Regions from separate parts of the Pectobacterium actinidiae genome, predicted to be linked through region 1. Evidence: predicted binding sites of a transcription regulator. Region 1 holds the regulator's gene; each other region holds the start of a gene.
The links. Region 1 encodes sigma-54, which starts transcription at its own class of promoters, with help from an activator protein. Its sites were predicted from a motif close to GTTGGCACANNTTTCGCTNT; they were not measured.
Positions count from the first base shown of each region.

Region 2: the regulator sigma-54 is predicted to act here: its motif matches at 1,500-1,519, upstream of glnA (glutamate--ammonia ligase).
Region 3: the regulator sigma-54 is predicted to act here: its motif matches at 1,818-1,837, upstream of norV (anaerobic nitric oxide reductase flavorubredoxin).

Region 1 covers NZ_JRMH01000001.1:45,742-49,028, forward strand. Annotated here, with positions in the region: gene ptsN (PTS IIA-like nitrogen regulatory protein PtsN) at 90-563, opposite strand; gene hpf (ribosome hibernation promoting factor) at 660-947, opposite strand; gene rpoN (RNA polymerase factor sigma-54) at 971-2,404, opposite strand; gene lptB (LPS export ABC transporter ATP-binding protein) at 2,454-3,179, opposite strand; gene lptA (lipopolysaccharide ABC transporter substrate-binding protein LptA) at 3,183-3,287, opposite strand, start outside.
Region 2 covers NZ_JRMH01000002.1:614,929-618,215, reverse strand. Annotated here, with positions in the region: gene typA (ribosome-dependent GTPase TypA) at 1-1,228, opposite strand, end outside; gene glnA (glutamate--ammonia ligase) at 1,598-3,007, shown strand; gene glnL (nitrogen regulation protein NR(II)) at 3,209-3,287, shown strand, end outside.
Region 3 covers NZ_JRMH01000001.1:718,941-722,227, forward strand. Annotated here, with positions in the region: gene norW (NADH:flavorubredoxin reductase NorW) at 1-252, opposite strand, end outside; gene norV (anaerobic nitric oxide reductase flavorubredoxin) at 263-1,774, opposite strand; gene norR (nitric oxide reductase transcriptional regulator NorR) at 1,940-3,287, shown strand, end outside.

The sequences.
Region 1 (3,287 bases):
AAAAAAATGACGGCTTAGCGCATGGATTGCAAGTATTCTCTGAATCCACCGCGAATCGCCCGTCATCGTGAACATGACAACCATCCGGCTTAACCGGCTTCCGTCATAATCTGGTACAGCTCTTCATCGCTTTGCGCCGCACGCAGGCGTCGGCAAACCGTTTTATCCGCCAGCCGCTTGGCAACAAGCGACAGGGTATGCAAATGGGTTTTACATTGTTCCGCTGGAACCAGCAAGGCAAAAAGCAGATCAACGGCCTGATTATCAATGGCATCGAAAGCGATCGGTTGCTCTAACTGGATGAAGACACCGATGGCACCCAGCGCATTATCGTCTTCCAGCTTGCCGTGAGGAATAGCAATGCCGCCGCCGATTCCGGTGCTGCCCATGCGTTCGCGGGTCAGGATGGCATCAAAGATAATCTGCGAAGGAATATTGAGCTGCTTGGCGGCCAGCTCGCTGATAATTTCCAATGCCCGTTTCTTACTTTGGCAGTGGACGGTGCTTCGGGTGCACTCAGGACGTAATACGGTGCTGAGTTGCAATACGGGATCGTGGTTCATTTTATTTTCACTTAACAACGCTTTCACTTCTGGTGATCCCGACCCACCCGATGGATGGGCCGAGTTTGTTCCTTTGCCAAACGGCAAAGGAGAAAATTAGTGCTGCTTGAGTTTATCTTTATGCTTATTGAGCTGTCTCGCCAGCTTATCAATCAATAAATCTATCGCCGCGTACATATCTTCCGCTTCTGAGGTTGCATGCAGCTCACCGCCATTAACGTGAAGCGTGGCCTCGGCAATTTGCTGAACTTTTTCCACTCTCAATACCACATTGACCTGATTAATCCGGTCAAAATACTGCTCTAATTTGGCAAACTTGCCGTTCACAAAATCACGCAGTGGTTCAGTGATATCGATGTGGTGTCCGGTAATGTTGAGCTGCATAGCGTCTTCCTTCTCTGTTGAGATCAAACCAGTTGTTTACGCTGATTTGATGGTGGGATAGATAAAGACTCTCTGTATTTTGCCACGGTTCGACGTGCCACGATGATGCCCTGATCGGAGAGCAGCGCCGTCAGCTTGCTATCGCTCAGTGGCTTCACGGGGTTTTCCGCTGCAATAAGCTTCTTCACCAACGCGCGGATTGCCGTTGACGACGCTTCTCCGCCGCTATCGGTATTAACGTGGCTGGAGAAGAAATATTTTAGCTCAAAAATGCCGCGCGGGCTGTGCAGGAACTTCTGTGTCGTCACGCGTGAGATGGTGGATTCATGCATATCCACTGCCTGCGCGATGTCTGCCAGTACCATGGGCTTCATGAATTCTTCACCCTGCTCGAAGAAATCCTGCTGCTGTTCGACGATACAGCGGGTTACCTTTAGCAGCGTGTCATTGCGACTTTCCAGACTTTTGATGAGCCAGCGCGCTTCTTGCAGATTGCTGCGGATAAATTGTCCGTCGCTGTCGTTGCGCGCGCTATTGCCCAGCGCCGCGTATTGCTGATTAATCTGCAAGCGGGGAACGCTGTCGGTGTTGAGTTCAACGGACCAGATTCCCTGAACTTTACGTACCAGCACATCAGGGATGACGTATTCAGATTCGCCCGTGTTGATCGATTGCCCCGGACGGGGATCGAGTGATTGAATCAACGCCAGTGCTTCTTTCAGCACCTCTTCTTTCAGGCGTGTGATACGGATCAGGCTGCGGAAATCATGGTTGGCTAACAGATCGAGATGATCGCTGACGATCAGGCGTGCTTCGGCCAGACGTGGCGTGTCGTCGGCGAACTGGGAAAGTTGCACCAGCAGACAATCACGCAGGTCGCGGGCCGCGACGCCAATAGGATCGAAGCGCTGCACGCGTTTGAGTACGGCTTCAACTTCTTCCAGCGTTACGTCGTCGTCACCGATACTGTCAAGAATGTCTTCCAGCGGCACGGTCAGGTAGCCAGTGTTGTCCACGGCATCGACGATAGAGGTCGCAATGGCCGCATCGGTGTCTGAAAACGGTGTCAGCTCCACCTGCCACATCAGGTAATCCTGAAGCGTTTGCGTGGTTTCGCCTTGATAAATTGGCAGCTCTTCATCGCGGTAGTCGGTGCCCGTGCCCGACGGTGTGCCTGCGGAGTAAATTTCATCCCAGGTAGCATCGAGCGGCAGTTCTTCAGGCATGTCCCTTTGCTCAAGGGCTTCACCGGTATCCAGTGAATCGCTGTCTGCCTTTTCAAATGACTCGATTTCGTCGTGCTGATCCGTTTGTTCGAGCAACGGATTGCTTTCCAGCGCCAGTTGAATCTCCTGTTGCAATTCAAGCGTGGACAGTTGCAACAGGCGGATAGCCTGTTGGAGCTGTGGAGTCATGGCCAGTTGCTGGCTAAGCCTGAGTTGCAAACCTTGCTTCATAAATCGCGCTAACGTCCCATAAGTGCTGCAAAGAGAAAATATTACCCTATCAGAGTCGGAAGCCTTCGCCCAGATAGACGCGTTTCACCTGTTCATCGGCCAGAATATCGGTCGGTGAACCGTGGGCGATCAGGTTGCCCTGACTCACGATATAGGCTCGTTCACACACATCAAGCGTTTCGCGGACGTTATGATCGGTAATCAACACGCCAAGCCCGCTGTCACGCAGATGCTCAATGATTTTTTTAATATCCAGTACGGAGATCGGGTCTACGCCCGCAAACGGTTCATCCAGCAGAATGAACTTCGGATTCGCTGCCAGCGCACGCGCAATCTCTACGCGGCGTCTTTCTCCGCCGGACAGCGATTGTCCCAGACTATCGCGCAAATGAATAATATGGAATTCTTCCATTAGCTCATTGGCACGATCTTCCTGCTGTTCGGTCGTGAGATCTTTACGGATCTGTAACACCGCCATCAGATTGTCATAAACGCTTAAGCGACGGAAGATAGAGGCTTCCTGCGGCAGATAGCCGATACCGCGCAGCGCACGTTCGTGCAAAGGAAGCAGGCTGATGTCATCATCGTCAATGACGATGCGTCCTTCATCACGCGGGACGATGCCCACCACCATGTAGAACGTTGTCGTTTTGCCAGCACCGTTCGGCCCCAGCAGGCCGACGATTTCACCAGAATTAACGGTGAGGCTGACGTTTTCCACGACCTTACGGCCTTTGTACGCCTTGGCTAGATTTTCTGCGGTTAATGTTGCCATAACTTATTCAGTGACCCGTGGTTGCGGTTGCTGAGAACGAGAAGGCTGGGTCTCTTTCTCCTGAAGCTGAGAAGGGACCAACACCGTCGTCACGCGTTTTCCTTTGTC
Region 2 (3,287 bases), on a different contig from region 1:
GTTCTTCGATGTCCAGCGTCACGTTTTCAAACGGCTCTTGGTTACGACCGTCAATAACACGGTTGATAACTTTCGGACGTGATACGGCCAGCTCAAAGCCTTCACGACGCATGTTTTCGATCAGAACTGACAGGTGCAATTCACCACGGCCAGAAACGCGGAACGCATCAGCGTCTTCGGTTTCGTCAACGCGCAGGGCAACGTTATGCACCAGCTCTTTGTTCAGACGCTCCAGAATCTGGCGCGACGTTACATACTTACCTTCTTTACCGCAGAAAGGTGAAGTATTGACGTTGAAGAACATGGTAACGGTAGGTTCATCAACGCTCAGTGCTGGCAGCGCTTCGACATTCTGCGGATCGCAGATGGTGTCGGAAATGTTCAGCTCGCCCAGACCGGTGATTGCGATGATATCGCCAGCTTCCGCTTCAGCCGCGTCGATACGCTCCAGACCCAGGTGAGTCAGAACTTTACCGACTTTACCGTTACGGGTTTTGCCTTCGCTATCAACAATAGTCACTTGTTGGTTAGGCTTAACTTTACCGCGCTTGATACGGCCGATACCGATAACGCCAACATAGTTGTTGTAGTCCAGCTGAGAGATCTGCATCTGGAACGGCGCATCCATCTCAACCTGAGGCGGAGAAACGTGATCGACAATCGCCTGATACAGCGGAGTCATATCTTCCGCCATGTCGGTATGGTCGAGACCCGCGATACCATTCAGCGCAGAAGCATAAATGATTGGGAAATCCAGCTGTTCGTCAGTCGCATCCAGGTTCACGAACAGGTCGAATACCTGATCGACAACCCAGTCAGGACGCGCACCAGGACGGTCAACTTTGTTGATAACCACAATTGGCTTCAGACCGTTGGCAAATGCTTTTTTGGTCACGAAACGCGTTTGCGGCATCGGGCCATCCATCGCATCAACAACCAGCAGTACCGAGTCAACCATCGACATTACACGTTCAACCTCGCCGCCGAAGTCGGCGTGTCCCGGGGTATCTACGATGTTAATACGGTAGTCTTTCCAATTAATGGCGGTATTTTTTGCGAGGATGGTAATTCCACGCTCTTTCTCCAAATCGTTGGAGTCCATTACACGCTCGGTTGCTTCGACACGTTCACCGAACGTTCCGGATTGTTGCAACAGCTTGTCAACCAGGGTGGTTTTCCCATGGTCAACGTGCGCAATAATGGCGATGTTACGCAAATTTTCGATCACAGCTTTGCCTCAGGCATTTAGAAATAGCGCGCTATTGTACACGTATTAATCGAGGGACTAAACAAGATCACAAGCATCTATGATAAACAACCTAGAGCTGCGTGCTTTGTGATCCCTTTCACGGTGCAAAAGCGCTACAAGCGAACATGAATGCACTAAATAGGTGCAATAATTCACACATGGAGCACCGTTTTGGTGCTTTAGACTATAATGGTGCAGTGGGTTTACGTGAGAAAGCCCCAAGGAGCAACACATTGCACACATTTAAAAAGTTGGCACACTTTTAGCTTTAGTCTACTCACGGCAACAACATCAATCCACAACGATATTCGTTCCACGACGATAAATGACCAATCGGGAGAACCAAGTATGTCCGCAGAACATGTTTTGACGATGCTGAATGAGCACGAAGTGAAGTTTGTTGATTTACGCTTCACGGATACTAAAGGTAAAGAGCAGCACGTCACCATTCCGGCTCATCAAGTCAATGCCGACTTCTTCGAAGAAGGTAAAATGTTTGATGGTTCCTCGATTGGCGGCTGGAAAGGTATTAACGAGTCAGACATGGTTCTGATGCCTGATGCCAGCACGGCAATGATCGATCCGTTCTTCGAAGATTCTACACTGATCATTCGTTGTGACATCCTTGAACCAGGCACGATGCAAGGCTATGACCGCGACCCGCGTTCTATCGCGAAACGTGCGGAAGATTTCCTGCGTTCTTCCGGCATTGCCGATACCGTACTGTTCGGGCCTGAGCCAGAATTCTTCCTGTTCGATGACATCCGTTTCGGCAGCAGCACTTCTGGTTCTCACGTTGCTATCGACGACATCGAAGCTTACTGGAACTCTGGTAAAGAATACGAAGGCGGTAACAAAGGTCACCGTCCAGGTCTGAAAGGCGGCTACTTCCCTGTTCCACCAGTCGATTCATCACAGGACATCCGTTCTGCTATGTGTCTGACTATGGAGCAAATGGGTCTGGTTGTTGAAGCTCACCACCACGAAGTGGCTACCGCTGGTCAGAACGAAGTGGCTACCCGCTTCAACACCATGACCAAAAAAGCTGACGAAATTCAGATCTACAAATATGTTGTACATAACGTCGCTCACGCCTACGGCAAAACCGCGACCTTCATGCCAAAACCTATGTTCGGTGATAACGGTTCAGGTATGCACTGCCACATGTCTCTGTCTAAAGACGGCACTAACCTGTTCGCTGGCGACAAATACGGCGGCCTGTCTGAATTGGCGCTGTTCTACATCGGCGGTGTTATCAAACACGCTAAAGCTATCAACGCCCTGGCGAACCCGACCACCAACTCATACAAGCGTCTGGTCCCAGGCTACGAAGCACCTGTTATGCTGGCTTACTCTGCCCGTAACCGTTCTGCTTCAATCCGTATCCCAGTGGTTGCTAGCCCGAAAGCACGTCGTATCGAAGCGCGCTTCCCGGATCCAGCAGCTAACCCATACCTGTGCTTCGCTGCACTGCTGATGGCTGGCCTCGACGGCATCATCAACAAGATCCACCCTGGCGATGCGATGGATAAAAACCTGTACGACCTGCCGCCGGAAGAAGAAGCAGAGATTCCAAAAGTTGCAGGTTCTCTGGATGAGGCTCTGGCTGCACTGAGCGAAGACCGTGAGTTCCTGACTCGTGGTGGCGTGTTCACCGACGATGCTATCGAAGCGTACATCGAGCTGCGTAAATCTGAGATTGACCGCATTCGTATGACGCCGCACCCAGTTGAGTTCGAACTGTATTACAGCGTTTAATATCTACCTCGGCGTGGTTGGGTGTGCTGATACCCAGCCATGACCGATAAACAACAGAATACTAAGAAGTTTGTTTTTGTTGCCGTGGAAACGCTTCAGCCCATCTTCGGATGGGCTTTTTTCACCATCGGCATTGGCCGTTGCGACGTAACATCCATCATCCACACTACAATGCACCGTGACGGTGCGGGAGTCTGCGTTATGGCAACAGGCACGCTGCCCGATGCTGGGCAGATCCTAAATTCCCTGATAAACAGCATCTTATTGCTGGATAACGATC
Region 3 (3,287 bases), 670 kb from region 1:
GTCAATCGCGGTGACATGGGTGTTTGCCAGCAGCGTGATACGATTTTCTTCGGCAAACGCGGCGGCCGACATCTTGGTCAGATCGTCGGCGTGCTGTTGCAGGCTCATCACATGGCTTAAATCCGGCTTGTTGTACTCATCGCCGCTGTCGGCGGTAATCAGGCGGATAGGGCAGTGCGCATCCAGCTTACGCAGCTGTCGGATGAGCTGGCGGGCGGCAAAGCCCGCGCCAATAATCACGATATCTTGCATCATCCTCTCCCTAGCGAATCGGATTGAAAACGTCTTTACCCAGCCCACATTCTGGGCAGAGGAAGCTGTCGGGGACGTCCGACCACATGGTGCCAGGGGTGACATCCTGCATCGGTTCGCCGAGCGCCGGATCGTAGATCCACTGGCAGACGCTGCACTGCATACAACCGTTTCCTGACTGTACCGCTGGCTGTGCTGTCGGCTGTGGTGCAGCGACTTCATTGCATCCGCAGGCGCTTTCGGCTGAGGCATTGACATTTTGCGGAGCCGTAGCGGTCTGTTTTACGGGCGAGATGACGCGACGAGCAGGCGTATCATCCAGCGGGTGCAATGCCCACTGACGGGCGATTTCACGGCCGTGATTGCGGCAAATTTCCAGCGCTGAACCATCAGGACGCCATTTGGTTTTCAGCGCCAGCGTGGTTTCAAAACCGGCGTCCATCAGGCGGGTTTGAACGCGGTCTACCGCACCGCCGTTCCAGCCGTAGCTACCGAACGCCGAAGCTTTCTTGTTTTGGAAGCGCAGGCCGGTGATCTCTTCCAGCATGGCGGCGACCTTCGGCATCATCACGTTATTCATGGTGGATGAACCGACTAACACGCCTTTGGAGCGGAAGACCTGCGTCAGAATTTCGTTCTTGTCGTGGCGGGCGACGTTATAGATTTTCACCGCGACGCCGGGATCGACATCATTAATGCCTTGCGCAATGGCGTCAGCCATCATGCGGGTATTATTCGACATGGTGTCGTAAAACAGCGTGATGCGATCTTCCTGATAGCTGTCCGCCCACTTCAGATACAGATGAATGATCTGAGCAGGATCGTCACGCCATACCACGCCGTGTGAGGTCGCAACCATCGACAGCGGCAGGTTAAAGCCCAGCACTTCGTGGATCTTGGCGGTGACTAAGCGGCTGAACGGCGTCAGAATATTGGCGAAATAGCGCTGGCACTGTTCGAACAGTTCGGTTTGATCCACCTCGTCATTGAACAGGTGCTCATCGCAGTAGTGCTGACCGAACGCATCGTTACTGAACAGTACGGCATCCTCGGTCATGTAGGTCATCATACTGTCCGGCCAGTGCAACATCGGTGTTTCGATAAAGATCAGCTGTTTGCCGTTGCCGATATCCAGCGTATCGCCAGTTTTGACCGTGTGGAAATTCCACTCGGGGTGATGGTGATGACCGGTAATGGAATCGATCGCGTTGTGGGTACAGTAAATCGGCGTGTTAGGAATACGTGCCATCAGCTCGCTCAGCGCGCCAGCGTGATCTTCTTCGGCGTGGTTGATCACGATGTAGTCAATCGTGTTCAGATCCACTTCCGCCATCAGGTTTTGCACAAACTCACGGCTGAATTTGTGATCGACGGTATCGATCAGCACGGTTTTCTCTTCGCGGATCAGGTAGCTGTTGTAGCTACTGCCTTGCAGCGTTTTGTATTCCGTGCCGTGAAAATCACGCACTTCCCAGTCGCGTTGTCCAACCCAGTGGATATTGTTCTTAACGTGAATTGTCATGTTCTGAAACCTCAGTCGTCATAGTCGGGGATATGCTGTAGAGATTGCAGGAAGTGTGCCAGTTTTTAATATATTGATTTATATGGTTTTAATAAAAAATAATTGTCAAAATGACATCATTGCTCTATTGTCCTAATGACATAGTCTCTGTCATTAGGACACACCATGACGCTCTCTATTAACGCCCTTGCCCGTATTGCTATCGAGCTGCAAATGGGGCTATCGAATCAGGATCGTTTCCAACGCTTAATCAACAGCCTGCGCCAGCTATTGCGCTGCGATGCCTCGGCGCTGCTGCGTTACGAGAATCAGCTGTTCCGTCCGTTGGCGATCGATGGTCTGGCACCGGACGTGCTGGGGCGACGCTTTCGTCTGTCCGATCATCCCCGTCTGGAGGCGATTGCCCGCGCGGGCGACGTGGTGCGCTTTCCGGCGGACAGCCAGCTTCCCGATCCGTATGACGGCCTGATCCCCAGTCAGGAAGATCTTAAGGTACATGCCTGCGTTGGCCTGCCGCTGTTCGCCAATCAGAATTTGATCGGCGCGTTGACCGTGGACGGCATGGATCCGTGTCAGTTCGACCATTTTAGCGATGAAGAACTCCGGCTGGTGGGGGCGATGGCGGCGGCGGCGCTGAGTAACGCGCTGCTGATGGAGCGTCTTGAGCGGCAGTTGCCCGCGCCAGTGCGGGCTGAAAGTCCGGCGGCGGAAAGCGTGGAGGAAATGGTTGGGCTGTCGGAACCGATGCAGCGGCTGAAGAAAGAGGTTGATATCGTCGCGGGTTCCGACCTGAACGTACTGATCATGGGGGAAACCGGCGTCGGTAAAGAGCTGGTGGCGCGGGCGATCCATCGTGGATCCAGTCGTGCGGATCACCCTTTGGTTTATCTGAACTGCGCCGCGTTGCCGGAATCGGTAGCGGAAAGTGAGCTGTTTGGCCATGTTAAGGGCGCGTTTACTGGCGCAATCCATCATCGCACCGGCAAGTTTGAGATGGCGGATAACGGCACGCTGTTTCTGGATGAGATTGGCGAACTGTCGCTGACGTTACAGGCGAAGCTGCTGCGCGTATTGCAGTATGGCGATCTCCAGCGCGTGGGCGATGACAGTAGCCTGAAAGTGAACGTGCGCGTGCTGGCGGCGACTAACCGCGATCTGCGGCAGGCGGTGCTGGATGGCGCTTTCCGTGCCGATTTGTTCCACCGTCTGAGCGTATTCCCGCTTTCCGTACCGCCGCTACGTGAGCGCAGTCAGGATGTGGCACTGTTGGCGGGTTTCTTTTGTGAACGTAGTCGTGTACAGCTGGGGCTAGCGCGTCTGGCGTTGACAGCAGACGCAGGCGCGTTGTTGGAACAGTACGACTGGCCGGGAAATGTGCGCGAGCTGGAACATGCCATTTATCGTGCCACCGTGCTGGCGAGAGCAGGGCAGGAATCGGGCGAGGTGCTGTTGGGGCGTGAGCATTTTAATCTTGAGCTTTCTTCTCAACCTGCTCATACCACTTCCGGTTCAT